One region of the Xanthomonas tesorieronis genome, then DNA from elsewhere that is predicted to be linked to it. Evidence: riboswitches for the same ligand, from Rfam matches in the RefSeq annotation. Region 1 holds a riboswitch; the other holds the start of a gene.

Region 1 (7,968 bases):
TCGATCTGGACGGCACCCTGGTGGACAGCGGCGCCGACATCGCCGAAGCGCTCAACCGCACCTTGGCCGAGTTCGGCCTGGCGCGCGTGCCAGAGGCCACCGTGCTCGGCTGGATCGGCGAAGGCGTGCGCAAGCTGGTCGAAGCCGCGTGGCGGCATGCGCACGACGCCACGCCGATCGACACGGTGATGCCGACCTTCATGCGCCACTACGAAGCCTGCCTGCTGCGCAGCCCGCGCCTGTATCCGGGCGTGGCCGAGGCGCTGGCGCAGTTGCGCGCGCGCGGCGTCACGCTGGCGCTGTGCACCAACAAACCGTCGGCGTTCGTGCAGCCGCTGCTGCGCCATCTCGGCGTGGCCGATGCGTTCGCCGCGGCGCTGGGCGGCGACAGCCTGCCCGAGCGCAAGCCCAGCCCGCTGCCATTGCTGCACCTGGCGCAGCAGTTCGCGCAGCCGCCGGCGCACTGCCTGATGGTCGGCGATTCCGGCACCGACCTGCAGGCCGCGCACGCCGCCGGCATGCCCGCCGCGCTGGTGCGCTACGGCTACCCGCGCGACCTGGACCTGGCCACCGCCGAGGTGGTGCTGCTGATGGACGACATGCGCGAGCTGCTGACGCTGGGTTGATGCGGGCCAGCGCATGTGCGGCACGCATTGCGGCATCGGGCGCTGCGCGCGTCGCCGCCACTGCGGGCGGCGCGACGGTCGTCGATCAGCCCCTGTAGGAGCGGCTTCAGCCGCGACGCTTTTACCGGCAGAGTCTGTCGCGGCTGAAGCCGCTCCTGCAGGGGCGCGCCGCCTGTGGACCCGACTGCCGACGCAGGTCATGCGAACTGCCGACATGGCGGGATGCAGTTATCGGCGTGGCCGGTCTGGCATCGCCGAAGCGCTCTTCATGCAGCGACAGGCAGAGAAACTGTGGGAGCGACTGAAGGGCACTTCTGATAGCTCCCAAAAGCATGTCGATGCACTTGCGAGGCGCCGACACGCCCAGCTCGCAGGTTCCGGCATCGATACGTACGAGATGCGATGGGCAAAGACACATTGGCCGTAGACTCGGTGGCGTTGCGCCCACGTTTTTCATGGGCGGCTTGGCATCACGGCCGCTTCGTCCTCCTGTCGCGGCTGAAGCCGCTCCTACAAGAGCACGGCGCGCATGTGTAGGAGCGGCTTCAGCCGCGACAGAAAAAAGGAACACGCCATCGCCACGCGCAGCGTGCAGCGTGCAGCTTCCGGAATGGAGTTAGGCGCCCTGAAGTCGCTCCCACAAAGTCGCTGCAACGCTGGCCTCGCGTCGCGGCCTGCTCGCCTTCCGAGCCTGCAGCAACGCGAGGCGTCCAGCAGCATGCACGCCGATAAAGCGGGCTGCACCCCATGGCGCAGCCCGCTGCGCAGACTCAGCGCGCCGCCGGCGCGTAGCGCAGGGTCAGCGCGTATTCGCGGCCCGGCTGGTTGTACCAGCTGATGGTCTGGTAGTCGCGATCGAACACGTTGCTGGCCTTGGCCTGCAGCGTCCAGGCCGCCGCGAACGCGTATTCCACGCGCAGGTCCAGCGTGCCATAGCCGGCCAGACGCACGCTGTTGGCCGCGTCGTCGTAGCGGTGGCCGCTGCCGAACGCGGTGACCCCGAGCTTGACCGGGCCGAAGCCGCGGTCCACGTCCAGCCGCGCGGTGTCCTGCGCACGCCGCGCCAGCCAGTTGTCGCGGTTGGCGCCGTCGCTGCGGTTGCGCGGATCGGTGTGGCTGAGCTGCGCCGACAGTTCCCAGCCGGCCAGCGTCGCGTAGCCGGTCAGCTCGGCGCCGCGGATCCGCGCCTTGTCCACGTTGACCGGCAGGAAGGTGGCGGCGTCGTAGGAGATCAGGTCGTCGACCCGGGTCTCGTAGACGTTGAACGTCCAGTTCCAGCTGTCGGCGTACTGCGCCACGCCCAGGTTGCCGCTCTTGGACTTCTCCGGCTTCAGCTCCGGATTGCCGGAAAACGGGTAGTACAGGTCGTTGAAGGTCGGCGCCTTGAAGCCGGTGCCGATGCTCGCGGTGAGCTTGAAGCCGCCGTCCAGCGCCAGGCCCCAGCCGAGGCTGCCGGTGGTGTGCTGGCCGAACTGCTCGTTGTCGTCACTGCGCACGCTGGCCTGCACCTGCTGCGCGCCGAAGCGGCCCTGGTACTCGGCGAACACGCCGGTGTTGTCGCGCTGGTCCACGTCGAAGGCGGTGGTGCCGGTGACTTCCTCGCGCTGCCAGTCGGCGCCGGCGCTGAGCAGATGGCCCTCGGCCAGGCCGAAGTCGCCCTGCAGCGAGGCGGTGTCGCGGCGGCTGTCGAAGGTGCTGACGAAGCTGCGCGTGCTGCTGCCGGCCGCGTGATAGTAGCTGTCGGCCTGATCGGTGTTGCGGCCCACTTGCGCGGCCAGGTGCACGCGGTCGGACGGGGTCCAGTCGAGCTTGCCGCCGAACACCTGCTGGGTGTTGTCGGCCTCGTTGCCGGCGTACAGCGGATCGCCGTCGTACTCGTTGCGGCTGTCGATGTTCAGCGCCTGGCCTTCGATGCGCAGCGTGTCGCTCAGCGCATAGCCGCCGCGCGCGCTGAGCGAGGTGGTGCGATAGCCGTCGCGATCCGGCTCGTCGACGTAGCAGCCGGCGAACAGGGTGGCCGAGCCGTTGCAGGCGTTGATGCCGTCGGTCTTCTGGTAACCGCCCTGCACCGACAGCCAGCCGCGCTCGCCGCGGTTGCTGAAGCCGGCGCTGGCCTCGCGCAGGCCGTGGCTGCCGGCGCCCAGGCTCAGGTTCTGCTGCAGGCCCTGGCCGCCACGGCGGGTGAAGATCTGGATCACGCCGCCGATCGCATCGGAGCCGTACAGGCTCGAACGCGGGCCGCGCACGATCTCGATGTGGTCGATCTGGCTCAGCGGCAGGTCCTGGAACGCGGCCAGGCCGGCGCTGGCCGAGCCGATGCGCACGCCGTCCACCAGCACCAGCACATGATCCGATTCGCTGCCGCGCACGCTGAGCGTGGTCAGCTTGCCCAGCCCGCCCTGGTTGGACACGCCGATGCCGGCGCGGCCCTGCAACAGCTGCGCCAGCGACGTGGCCTGGCTGCGCTCGATCTCGGCGCGGTCGATCACCTGCGCCGGGACCACGCTGTCCTCGACCGAGATCTGGGTGCGGGTGGCGGTGACCAGAACCTGGTCCAGGTCGGTGGCGGCATCGGCGGCGAGCGCCAGCGAGGGCAGGGACAGGGCGGACGCGATCGCGACCGAAAGCAGGCGGGACGACATGGGTGGCAACTCCGGCGCGCGGCTGCGCGCTGTGACGGCAGGGGAGTCGCGAACGGAAGGTGCAAGCGGACGGCGCCAGACGCGGCGCGGCACGCCGCGACGCCCTCCGCATCGCAACCAGTGAACTGCAAGGCCGGTCTCCGGGCTGGCGATCTGGGAGTCGGACTCCCGGCTGCGACGCCTTCCCATGCCCAAGGCACAGTGGCGCAGGTCGTCAGCGCGGATCGCTTACCGTTGCGGGGGCAGCGCCGGCCTTGTCGCAAGACGCACCGGCTTCCCGTTTCAACCTGCAGGCCGGAGCCCGCAGGTCACCTTGAAGCGGCGCGATTGTACGCGATCGTTGCCGTTGCGCGCGGATCAGTCGTCGTCGCGCTCGCGCAGGCCGTCGTCGGGCTCGTGGCCACCGCGTTCGTAATCGCCGGCGGCATCGTGCGGCTCCTCCGCATAGGGCGAGTCGCTGCGGTCGCCGTCGCGGTCGAAATGGGTGGTCGCCACCGGTCCGGCCACCGGCAGGCCGCGCTGCGCCGGCAGCTGCGCCGCCGCGGCTTCCAGCTCGCCGAGCAGCTGCGCGCGCCGCGCCTCGGGCAGTTCCTGCCAATGGCAGCCGGTCAGCGCGCCTTCCAGCGAATACAGCAGGTTGAGGCTGGGCTTGAAGCCGGCGCGCTTGACCTTCAGAAACGCGCCGACCGCGCCTGCCGCGGCCAGGTCCTGCTGCGTGCGCAGGCCGACCTGGCGCAGCCAGGCCGCGCTCTTGGGGCCGATATTGCGCAGTTTTTCGGTGCTCATCGCAGCGCGTCGACGAAGACCTGGGCGATCGCTTCCAGGCCGCGCTGGTCGTCGGCGTCGAAGCGCGCCAGGTCCGGGCTGTCCAGATCGAACACGCCGATCAGCTCGCCGGCGCGCAGCAGCGGCACCACCAGCTCCGAGCGCGAGGCCGCATCGCAGGCGATATGCCCGGGAAAGGCCTCGACGTCGTCGATGCGCTGGGTCTGGCCGGTGCTGGCGGCAGCGCCGCACACGCCCTTGTGCAGCGGGATGCGCACGCAGGCGGGCAGGCCCTGGAACGGCCCCACCACCAGTTCCTTGCCGTCGTACAGGTAGAAACCGACCCAGTTCAGCCGCGGCAGCGCGTGGTACACCAGCGCCGCCAGATTGGCGGCATTGGCGATGCGGTCGGGCTCGCCGCTGACCAGGGAACGGGCCTGGGCGAGCAGTTGGGCGTACTGTTCCGGCTTGCTGCCGGTGAGCGAAGAGGAAGCGAACATCGCGCGAGTCTAGCAGCGGCCGATGGCGGCTTGGGCGCCAACGCGGTCGCCATGACCAGCCGCAGCGGGCGCTGACGCGGCGCGCGGCGCCGGCTATCCTGCGCGGTCGCGCCGCATGCGGCGGCTTTCGAGGACCGTGCAGCGATGAGCTTCCCCGCCTTCTACGTCACCGGGACCGATACCGGGATCGGCAAGACCATCGCCAGCACCGCGCTGCTGCATGCGCTGCGCGCGCGCGGGCAAGCGGCGGTGGGCATGAAGCCGGTCGCCAGCGGCTGCGAGCGCAGCGCGGACGGGTGGCGCAACGAGGACGCCTTGGCACTGCAGGCGGCCAGCGCGCCGCGGCCGGACTACGCCGACCTCAATCCCTATGCCTTGCCGCTGCCATTGGCGCCGGAACTGGCCGCCGCCGACGCCGGCGTGCACCTGGAGCTGGCGCCGATCGCCGCCGCCTTCGCGCGGCTGCGCGCGCACGCCGATGTCGTGGTGGTGGAAGGCGTCGGCGGCTGGGCCGCGCCGCTGTCGGCGACGCTGGATCAGGCCGATCTGGCGCATGCGCTGGCGCTGCCGGTGGTGCTGGTGGTCGGCCTGCGCCTGGGCTGTCTCAACCATGCTCGGCTCAGCGCCGCGGCGATCGCCGCCGACGGCCTGCGCTGCATCGGCTGGATCGGCAACGAGATCGATCCGGCGATGGAGCGCATCGACGACAACATGCGCATGCTGCAGGAGCGGCTGCCGATGCCGTGCTGGGGCCGGTTGCCGTATCGCCCGCATCCGGACCCGGCAGTGCTGGCGGCGTCGCTGCGTCCATGGCAGGGCGTAGAGATGGCGCAGGACTGAGCCGGCGGCTGGCCGGACGGTGCGCAGCGCAGGAACGGCTTCCGCAAGGAAAGACGGGTTGTGAAGGAGGGGCCTTCAGCCCCGACGCCGGCTCGAAAAGGTCGGGCCAAGGCCCTGGCGAGCAGCGCAGGCTGCCCGCCCATGCGAACCCGAATCCCGCACTCTCGACAGCCGCCGGCTGCCCATCCCGAATCCCGAATCCCGAATCCCAAATCCCGGCCATAAAAAAGACCCGGTAGAGGGAGGGATCTACCGGGTCTTGGCTGCGCGGGGGGAGGGACCCGCGCGTACCACTGGTCAGTCGTGCGGCTGCGCCGCAGCGGACTTGTCTGGTCTTGCTTATTTGGTCTTGGCCTTCGGCGCGGCCTGGTCGCTGGCCGCCTCGAACTGGCTCTTGGCGAGCTGGCCGATGGCTTCGGAGGTCTTCAGGCCCAGGCCGAACACTTCCTGGTTGGCCGTGGCCAGCCGCTCGAAGTTGTCGCGGGCGACCTGCAGGCCCTTCGGCCACAGCGACTGCACGCTGCCGAGGTCGCGCGCTTCGGTGAGCTCGCCGAGGAAGCCGGTGGTCGCGGCGACGTTTTTCTCGAAGGTCTTCAACTGCACGCCGAACACGCTCTCAGCGCTTTCCAACGCCAGGCGGTTGGCCCGCGAAGCGACTGCGGCGAACTGCTGGGTGTAGCTGCTGAACTGGTCGTTGAACTGAGCGGACATCTGCGACTCCAAGGGAATGCCGATTGCTGTTGCAGTGCAACATACGCGGATTCTGCTGCGATGCAACAAAATTTTCTGAAGCCGCTCAGGTTTCGTTTAAACTTGCTTTGGGATCAATAGGTTGAAGCCGCTCTGCCTGTCGCCGACCGGGCTTGCGAGCGCATCGCGCAGGCGCCGGTTGCGCGCCGCGGGCCCCAGGAACGGGACCGTTCATCGGCACCCGGTCAGTCGCCGTCACGCCGCCCTTGCGAATCCCCAATCCCCAATCCCGACTCCCTGCCTCAAGCAGGACCGCGATACCGGCACCCGGAAGTGCAGGTCTCGTGGACCACCACTGCGCTCAGCAGCGGCAACGCCGGCTTGAGCCGTTCCCAGATCCACATCGCCAGACGTTCGCTGGTGGGGTTCTCCAATCCCTCGATGTCGTTGAGGTAGTGGTGGTCGAGGCGGTCGTAGAGCGGGCGGAACGCGGCCTTGATGTCGCCGAAGTCCATGATCCAGCCGGTGTCGGCGCCAGGCTCGCCGCTGACGTGCAGCTCGATCCGGAACGAATGCCCATGCAGCCGCGCGCACTTGTGGCCGGGCGGGACGTTGGGCAGGCGGTGCGCTGCCTCCAGGGTAAAACTCTTGAAGATATCCATGGCGTCATTCTAGGTGGCGGTGGAAGTGGCGGGCGGATCGCCGGCGCGGCCGCGGCTTCGCGACGACGGCACGTCGCGAAAACACGAACGCCGCCCGGGGGCGGCGTCGGTGCTGCTGCGATCAACTGCGCTTAGCGCGCGGTGCTGGGCTGGCCGCCGCCGCCGCGCCGGCGCTCGCCCTGGCGGCGCGCGCCGCCAGGCTGGGTGCCGCCGGCCGGCTTGGCGCCGGCATGCGCGTGCGGGCGCGGCGCATCGCCGTGCGGACGCCGCGCGTGGGTGCTCTTGCGCGGCGGGCGCTGGCCGCCCGGACGTTCGTCGGCCGGATTGTTGTTGCCCCAGCGGATCGGCGTGACCGGCTCGAAACCCGGCACATCACGGATATCCATGTCGCGCTTGAGCATGCGCGCGATCGCGCGCAGCAGCTTGGCCTCGTCCTGCGCCACCAGCGACACCGCCTCGCCCTGCGAGCCGTTGCGGCCGGTGCGGCCGATGCGGTGCACGTAGTCCTCGGCGACCATCGGCAGGTCGTAGTTGATGACCTTGGGCAACTGGTCGATGTCGATGCCGCGCGCGGCGATGTCGGTCGCCACCAGCACGGTGATGCGGCCGGCCTTGAAGTCGCTCAGCGCGCGCAGGCGCTGGCCCTGGCTCTTGTTGCCGTGGATCGCGGCGGTCTTCAGCCCGGACTTGTCCAGGAACATGGTCAGCTTGTCGGCGCCGTGCTTGGTGCGCGCGAACACCAGCGTCTGCATGCGCGAATCGGCGGCCAGCAGGTGCAGCAGCAACTCGCGCTTGCGGCCGCCATCGACCGGATGCACGCGGTGGGTGATGGTGTCGGCGACGGTGTTGCTCGGCGTGGCCTGGATTTCCTGCGGGTTGTGCATGAACTCGCGGGCCAGCTGCTTGATGCCTTCCTCGAAGGTGGCCGAGAACAGCAGGGTCTGCCGGTTCTGCTTGGGCAGCTTGGTCAGGATGCGCTTGATCGAGGGCAGGAAGCCCATGTCGAGCATGCGGTCGGCCTCGTCCAGCACCAGGATCTCGATGCCGGACAGGTCCACGCTGCGGCGCTCGAGGTGATCGAGCAGGCGGCCCGGGCAGGCGATCAGCAGGTCCACGCCGCGGCGCAGCGCGTCGAGCTGGTTGCCCATGCCGACGCCGCCATAGATGGTGGTGCTGGGGATGCGCAGGTACTTGCTGTAGCCGCGCAGGCTGTCGTGCACCTGGGTGGCCAGCTCGCGGGTCG
Region 2 (7,968 bases), 540 kb from region 1:
CGTTGCAGTAGTCGTTGGTGTACCAGTTGGTCTTGGCGAAGGAGGTCGTGTAGTAGTTGACCAGTGCCCGCGCCGACATCGGGATGCCGGCCAGCCACGCCTTGGCGCCGTCGTAGGTCAGGTCGCTGTTGCTGCCGCAGCCCACGCCGAACCACGACCCCACCGTGGCCAGGATGCCGGACAGGTTGGTGCCCTGATACGGCGTGCCCACCGACTGCATGACGCGCCCGCCGCTGGCATTGTCCAGCCCGCTCCAGTAGTAGCTGTACAGGTGCAGCGCGGCCATGCCGCCCTGGCTGTGCGCGACCGTGCCGAACGAATTCCACTGGCTGCCGAACTGCGCCAGCAGTTGCGCGAACTGGTCGTTGCTGCGGTTCTGGTTGGCATCCAGGAAGGTCGACGCATTGCTGAACTGCGCCGCGGGCCAGACCCCGCCGGAGCAATAGCCATGCACCAGTATCAGGCGCGTGCCGGTCGCCTGCACTTGCGCATCGGTCGCCGCGCGCTGCAGCGTGGCGGGGCGCTCGCCCATGCGCATGCTGGCGTCGATCGCGCCGCCGCGCGCCACGCTGCTGCGGCGCAGGGCCGGCAGGGTCAGCGCCAGCGTGTCGCGCGTGGCCAGCGGCACGAAATGGTCCGGGTCCTCGATGCGCAGGTTGCGCAGCGTGAACGGCGCCCGCGCGCCGGCGCGCACGATCCAGCGTTCGTCCACGCTCAGCGGCAGGCGTCCGTTCTGCGGCGCCAGCATGCCGCCGATCCAGGCCACCGGCACCGCGCTGCCGTCGCGGCCGGTGCCCCACAGTTCGCCGAGCACGCGGTAGTGCGCCGGTGCCTGGCCGCTGGCGCTGACCGGGATCGGCAGCGCCAGGCGGGTGCCGTCCTGCGCGCTGGCGCTCACCGTGTCGGCGGCGATGCGCAGGCTGGTGTCGAGCACCGGCAACACGTGTTCGGAAGTGCGGACGAAGGCCTGGCCGGCCGCGTCCTCGCCGTGCACCACCACCTGGGCGAGATAACTGCCCGGCACCTTTGCCGGGAAATCGCCGGCATAGACGCCGTCGCCGGCGGCGCCGTCGCCATGGCGGCCGTCGTCGGCCATCGGCCATTGCGTCACCGTGCCGTCGGGCGCGGTGACGCGCAATTGCGCATCGCGGATGCGCCCGGTGTTGGCGGCGAGCGTCGTGGCGCCGTGGCTGTCGCTGCCGCCGAGCAGTGCGGTCAGGCCGATGCGCTGGCCGCTGTGCAGCTGCCGGCGATCGCTGGGATAAGACGCGAGCTGGGTGCGCGCATCGCCTTCCATCAACAGGTAGCCGCGTTGCGCGGCGCTGCCGTCGGCGCGCAGGGTCAGCGTCCAGTTGCCGTTGGCGGCGCTGTCCACGCGGTACTCGCGCGCCGGCAGCGCGGCGTCGCCGCTGCCCAGGCGGGTGGCGACGGCATTGGGCACGATGGCGGCGGCACGCGCGTTCGCTACGCCGGGCGCATGCAACTGCGGTTGCCAGTCGTGCGTGCCGGACAGCAGCACGAAGCGCAGTTTGCCGTTTTCCACCGGCAGCGTCGCTTGCCATTGCGCCGCCTCGCCGCTGCGCGCGGAAGAGAATTCCACCGGCAGCAACGCACTTTTGGACAGGATCGCGGCCTCGGCCGGCGCCGGCGCGCGCATCTGCGCGAATTCCTCGGGGGGACCGGCCAATTGTTTGGGAACCAGGTCGGCCGCATGCGCGAGCAGCGGCGACAGCAGCAGCGTGGACAGCAGGGACAGCGACGGTAACGTCGGCATGGCGGCTCTCTCCTTGAACAGTGCGAAGCCAGGCAGGACGGCGATCGCGATCGCACGCCTGCGCAGCGGATGCAGCGCCCCCTCGCCGCGACGTGACTGCGTTATACCCCGCCACGATGACAGTTCCACCATGCGCCGCAGCACCGACGGCCGCTGCATGCTGCGGTCGTCGTGAAGATGGGATAGTGTGCACAGCGGGGCGGCGCCGCGGCGCCGATGCAACACCGAGTGCCTAGGGGAATTCCAGATGCTGCGCAATGCGGTGTATGTCGCTGTCTTCTTCGCCGGGCTGATGCCGGCCGCGATTCGGGCGCAATCGCCCGCGCCGAGTCAGTCCGGATTCGCCTTCTGCAGCGTGACCGATACCGGCAGCGTGCCGACCAAGGTCTGGGCCTCGCCGGTGTTCGCGCTGTCCTATCCCGTCGACGTCAGCAGCCAAATGCAGCGCAGCAACGAGTTGGCCAGTGCGTTCCTGCGCCACGTGGGTACCCTGGGCGGTGCCGGCAACAAGGAGTGCTTGCTCGCCGCGGGGCGTGACGAAGTACAGGCGTTGCGCGAACAACAACGCGCGATATGGAGCAAACGCCTTTTCATGATGAAGGCGGGCAGCTGGCGCGACGTGGACTGGACCCCGTCGGCCGCGGACGCCGTCGCCCAGGCGCCAATGCAGAGCACGCGCTATTTCTACTGCTACGCGACCCAGGTCGACATTCCCGACCGCAGCGACCGCGCGCGAACCGTCGCCAGCCAGGTCTTCGCCATGCCGGTGAACGCCGATCCGGTGGCGGTCTACGCCCAGAGCCAGGCCTATGCCGAGGCATTCAAGCAGGTCGTGCGCGCACACGGGCAGCCGGACGACGGCACGATGTGCACGGCGTACGACACCCAGGGCGAAGCGGACAAGGCCAGTCGCGACTATCGAAAGCTGATGGGCGGCTTCAACACCAAGTTCGCCGAGGTGCCATGGCGGCCGAGCGAGGCGGTGCCGGCTGCGCTTGCGGCCACGCCGGCAGTGTCCGCGACTTCCGCCGTGGCGCCTGCGGCACCCAGGATGCTGGGCGTGCGCATCGTGCCGGTCACTGCGGAACTGGTGCTGGCCGCGGGTCTGCCGTCGCCGCGCGGGGCGTGGGTGGTGGAAGTGTTCGATGGCGGTATCGCCGCCCGCGCCGGCATCAAGCCGATGGACGTGCTGCTGGAGATCGCCGGCCAGTCGGTTGCCGGCTTCGAGGACGTGCCGCGGCTGATCGCGGGAGTGGCCGCGGATGTTCCCGTGTCGGTGAAGCTGTGGCGCGATCGTCGCGAGCAAACGCTGAGTGTGGTGTTTCCAGCGAGTCCTGCTGCGGCGGTGCCGACCGCGCAGTGAGGCGCAGCCTCCGGTCGCAGCACCTGCGCCGGTAGCGTTGGCGGTTTATCGCCGACAGCGGATGCGATCTGGAGCCACATGTGCACAGATCGCACGCGTACGCTCCATGCCGCTGGCAGATCTTTGCAGATGCTGCGTGGGCTGCCGACCGGCCCACACAGCCGCCTTGCAACGACGATGCCCGGCGTGGTCGCGCCGGGCATCGCACGCACAAACCGCTGGCTTACGCCGCTTGCGCCTGCTGCGCGCGCAGCTGCCGTGCCGCGGCCACCATTGCGTGCAGCGCGGTGCGCGTTTCCGGCCAGCCGCGCGTCTTCAACCCGCAATCCGGATTGACCCACAGCTGCTGCGGATCCAGCACCGCCCGCGCCTTGTCCAGCAACTGCACCATCTCCTGCGTGCTGGGCACGCGCGGTGAGTGGATGTCGTACACGCCCGGGCCGATCGCGTTCGGATAGCGGAAGCGCACGAACGCATCGAGCAGTTCCATCCGCGAGCGCGAGGTTTCGATCGAGATCACGTCCGCATCCATCGCCGCCACCGCCTCGATGATGTCGTTGAACTCCGAATAGCACATGTGCGTATGGATCTGGGTGGCGTCGCGCACGCCGGCCGCGGCGATGCGGAAACATTGCACCGCCCAGTCCAGGTACGCCTTCCACTCGGCGCGGCGCAGCGGCAGGCCCTCGCGGATCGCCGGCTCGTCGATCTGGATCACGCCGATGCCGGCCGCCTCCAGGTCGCGCACCTCGTCGCGCAGCGCCAGCGCGATCTGCCGGCAGGTCTGCGCGCGTTCCTGGTCGTCGCGCACGAACGACCACTGCAGCACCGTCACCGGCCCGGTCAGCATGCCCTTCATCGGCTTGTCGGTCAGCGACTGCGCATACTGGGTCCAGCGCAGCGTCATCGGCGCCGGCCGCTGCACGTCGCCGTAGATGATCGGCGGCTTCACGCAGCGCGAGCCGTAGCTCTGCACCCAGCCATGCCTGGTAAAGGCGAAACCATCGAGCTGCTCGCCGAAGTATTCGACCATGTCGTTGCGCTCGAACTCGCCGTGTACCAGCACGTCCAGCCCGATCTGTTCCTGCACGCGCACGCAACGTTCGGTTTCGGCGGCCAGGAACGCGTCGTACTCGGCATCGCCGAGCTTGCCGGCCTTGTGCTGCGCGCGCGCCTGCCGCACCTGCGCGGTCTGCGGGAACGAGCCGATCGTGGTGGTCGGGTACGCCGGCAACCGCAGCGCCGCCTGCTGCGCCTCGCGCCGCTGCGGATACGGCGACTGCCGGCGTCCGGCATCCTCGCTCAGCGCCGCCACCCGGCGTGCCACGTCAGGGCGATGCACGCGTGCGGAGGAACGCCGCGTGGCCAGCGCCTCGCGCGCCGCATCCAATTCGGTCTGCGCCTGCGGCAGCTCGTGCAATGCATCGGCCAGCGTGCGCAGCTCCTGCAGCTTCTGCCTGGCGAAGGCCAGCCATGCGTGCAGGTCGCGGTCCAGCGCCTTTTCCTGTTCCAGGTCCACCGGCACGTGCAGCAGCGAGCACGACGGCGCCAACCACAGGCGTTCGCGGCCGACATGGCCGGCCGCGTAGCGGGCCAGGATCAATGCATTGTCCAGCGGCGTGCGCCACACGTTGCGGCCGTTGACCAGCCCGGCCGACAGCACGCGCCCGGCCGGCAATGCCTGCAGCACCGCGTCCAACTGCGCCACGCCGCGCACCAGATCCACATGCAGGCCGTCCACCGGCAGCGCCGCGGCCAGTTCCAGGTTGTCGCCCAGTTCGCCGAAATACGTGGTCAGCAGCAGCTTCGGCCGCGGCGCCTGCGCCAGGAATGCGTAGGCGCGGCGATAGGCGTCGCGCGCGGCCTCGTCCAGGTCCAGCACCAGCGCGGGCTCGTCGATCTGCACCCAGCTGGCGCCGGCCGCGTCGAGCTGCTGCAGCAGTTCGGCGTAGGCGGGCAGCAGGCTGTCCAGCAGCGCCCAGCGGTCGCTGCCGTCCACGGTCTTGGACAGCAGCAGGAAGGTCACCGGGCCGATCAGCACCGGGCGGGTGGCGATGCCCAACGCCTTGGCTTCCAGGAACTCGGCCAGCGGCTTGTCGCCGCGCAGGCGGAAATGCTGGCGCCGCGCCAGCTCCGGCACCAGATAGTGGTAGTTGGTGTCGAACCACTTGGTCATTTCCAGCGCGTGCAGGTCCAGGCCGTCCTCCTGCGTGCCGCGCGCCATCGCGAAATAGCCGGCCAGCGGATCGGCATCGGCCAGCGCGCGGTAGCGTTGCGGGATCGCATCGAACAGGAACGCGGTGTCCAGCATCGCGTCGTACAGGCTGAAGTCGTTGCTGGGCGGCAGATCCACCCCGGCCTCGACCTGCAGCCGCCAATGCCGCTGTCGCAGCTGCCGCGCGGTGTCCTGCAGGCCGGCCTCATCCGTTTCGCGGCGCCAGTAGCTTTCCAGCGCACGCTTGAGCTCGCGCCGCGCGCCGATGCGCGGGAAGCCCAGGTTGGTCACGATCGTCATTTGCGTTTCCTCATTGCGTTCATGGGCATTGAGGAACGAAGGAACCGCGCGCCGTCCGCCCGTTCGCACGGGACGCCCGCCACGCCAGCGACCTTCGCCCCCGCGGGCGAACCGGCGCCACGCGGGCAGGCGGAAGAGCGCGGCGCGGCGCAGGGCCACGGCACGGCTTCCGGCCGCCTCCCCGCGGAGACGCCAGGTCGAATCGGAGGACGCACAGCTCCTCCGGCCGGGGCCGGTATTCGGGCTGATGGACGAGCGCACCGTGCCGGCTGCGCGCCTACTGTCCGCCGCTTCCCAGGCCGGCATGCGCCGGCCCAGTGCCATTGACGGAGGTCGTTTCCATTCACCGCTGCGGGGCAGCTCCGGAATGGGCAGGCGCTTGCGGCGCCGGCCGTCACCGGATTCCCGTTTAAATCCATCCCTTCATCCGAATGAAGCGATGGATACCTTCGGCGAGCGCACGATAGGCCGGATGCGGCGGCGGGTCAAGCGCCGAGTGAATTCGCCGGCGTTCACCGGCAACGTTCAGGGCGAACGTGTAAGCTGTTGATCCCAAAGCCAATGATCTGACGCTTCCGCCGGCAGGCGAGAGCGCAGCACCGCCGCGCCCGATGATGCTTCCGCTTCCCCCTTCCGACCTGCCCGCGCGCTACGCCGCCTCCCTGCGCCTGTCCGTCGCGCCGATGATGGACTGGACCGACCGCCACTGCCGCGTATTCCACCGGCTGCTGGCGCCGTCGGCGCGGCTGTATACCGAGATGGTGCACGCCAATGCGGTGGTGCTGGGCGATCGCGCGCGGTTGCTGGACTTCGACGCGGTCGAGCATCCCGTGGCGCTGCAGCTCGGCGGCAGCGATCCGGCGCTGCTGGCGCAGGCGGCGCGGATCGGCCAGGAGTGGGGCTACGACGAGATCAATCTCAATTGCGGCTGCCCGTCCGACCGGGTCCAGGCCGGGCGCTTCGGTGCCTGCCTGATGCGCGAGCCGGCGCTGGTCGCCGACTGCGTGGCGGCGATGGCGCAGGCGGTGGACATCCCGGTCACGGTGAAATGCCGGCTGGGCGTGGACCAGGACGACGACTACGCGGTGTTCCTGGCGTTCGTCGACCAGGTCGCCGCCGCCGGTTGCGGGCTGTTCGTGGTGCATGCGCGCAACGCATGGCTGCAGGGCCTGTCGCCGAAGGAGAACCGCGAAGTGCCGCCACTGCGCTACGACTGGGCCCATCGGCTCAAGCGCGAGCGCCCGCAGTTGCAGATCGTGCTCAACGGCGGGCTGGCCGACGTGGACACCGCGCGGGCGCAGCTGGAAGCGGTCGACGGGGTGATGCTGGGCCGCGCGGCCTATCACGATCCCTACGTGCTGCACCGGCTGGAGGCGGCCCTGACCGGTGCCACGCCGCGGCCGCGCGCCGACCTGTTGCGCGCGTTGCGGCCGTATGTCGAGGCGCGCCTGGCCGATGGCGTGGCGCTCAAGCACATCACCCGCCACTTGCTCGGCCTGTTCCACGGCCAGCCGGGCGGCCGTGCGTTCCGCCAGGTGCTCAGCGAGGGCGCGCATCGGCCGGGCGCGGACTGGGCGCTGGTGGAACAGGCCTTGCTTATGACGGCAGGGGCGCCGCAAGTCGCCGCGTAATCATCGCCCGGAGGGACGACAGTTGTCCTTGCTCGGCTTCTCGGTCCCCAACGCAAGCTGTCCCGACAGACGCTACGCCGCCCTTTCGGAGGCGCGTTCAGTTACTTTGTTCAGCTTCTTGCTGTAACCGGACCGGTCGCAACAGGAGTGGCAGATCCTTGCCAACGCGGGGTTCAAAGGACGTCGGCACGCGTCCGCCAGGGCGGCAATCGAAGTTCATTTCACTGAACGAGGGCGGCCGCTGCCGGAAAAGTTCAGATCGGATTCACCCCGAAAAATCAAGAATTTGGCTCGATTTTGCGAAATCGCGACGCCGCTGCCAGGCAACCGGTTTCACAACTTTTGAACGTTTCCGATCAGTCCGTTAGGATGCCAGCTCGTGATCTCGCCCACTCTCCGCCGCTGCCGCACCGTTGTCGTGATCGCACTCGCGCTCACGGCGACCGGCCATGGCTGGGCGCAGCAGCCGGGCCCGCCCGGCGTGCCGCCGATGGTGCCGGCCCGCGAGGCGCCCCGGGCGCGCGACTACAACGGCAGCTCGCTGTCCGATGCGGTGCGCCGGGTGCAGCGATCCACCGGTGGGCAAATCCTTGGCGCCGAGCGTGTGCCGTTCGACGGGCGCGACATCAATCGCGTGAAGTACATGGATGGCCGCGGGCGCGTGCGCTACATGGACGATCCGCAG

Evidence for each region. A riboswitch is a leader RNA that binds a small molecule or an ion and turns the genes downstream of it on or off. The one in region 1 is predicted to bind cobalamin.
Region 2: it holds a riboswitch for cobalamin, as region 1 does, so the genes downstream of both, metE (5-methyltetrahydropteroyltriglutamate--homocysteine S-methyltransferase) here and btuB (TonB-dependent vitamin B12 receptor) in region 1, are expected to answer to the same signal.

What each region holds. Positions count from the first base shown of each region.
Region 1 is NZ_CP162490.1:4,402,739-4,410,706, reverse strand. Features, by position in the region: gene gph (phosphoglycolate phosphatase) at 1-626, shown strand, start outside; gene btuB (TonB-dependent vitamin B12 receptor) at 1,397-3,268, opposite strand; cobalamin riboswitch at 3,382-3,599, opposite strand; gene AB3X08_RS18745 (TfoX/Sxy family protein) at 3,626-4,054, opposite strand; gene AB3X08_RS18740 (GAF domain-containing protein) at 4,051-4,533, opposite strand; gene bioD (dethiobiotin synthase) at 4,678-5,373, shown strand; gene AB3X08_RS18730 (phasin family protein) at 5,713-6,084, opposite strand; gene queD (6-carboxytetrahydropterin synthase QueD) at 6,366-6,725, opposite strand; gene AB3X08_RS18720 (DEAD/DEAH box helicase) at 6,857-7,968, opposite strand, start outside.
Region 2 is NZ_CP162490.1:4,943,569-4,951,536, reverse strand. Features, by position in the region: gene AB3X08_RS21135 (choice-of-anchor X domain-containing protein) at 1-1,774, opposite strand, end outside; gene AB3X08_RS21130 (S1C family serine protease) at 2,022-3,137, shown strand; gene metE (5-methyltetrahydropteroyltriglutamate--homocysteine S-methyltransferase) at 3,361-5,652, opposite strand; cobalamin riboswitch at 5,865-6,118, opposite strand; gene dusA (tRNA dihydrouridine(20/20a) synthase DusA) at 6,264-7,283, shown strand; gene AB3X08_RS21115 (hypothetical protein) at 7,663-7,968, shown strand, end outside.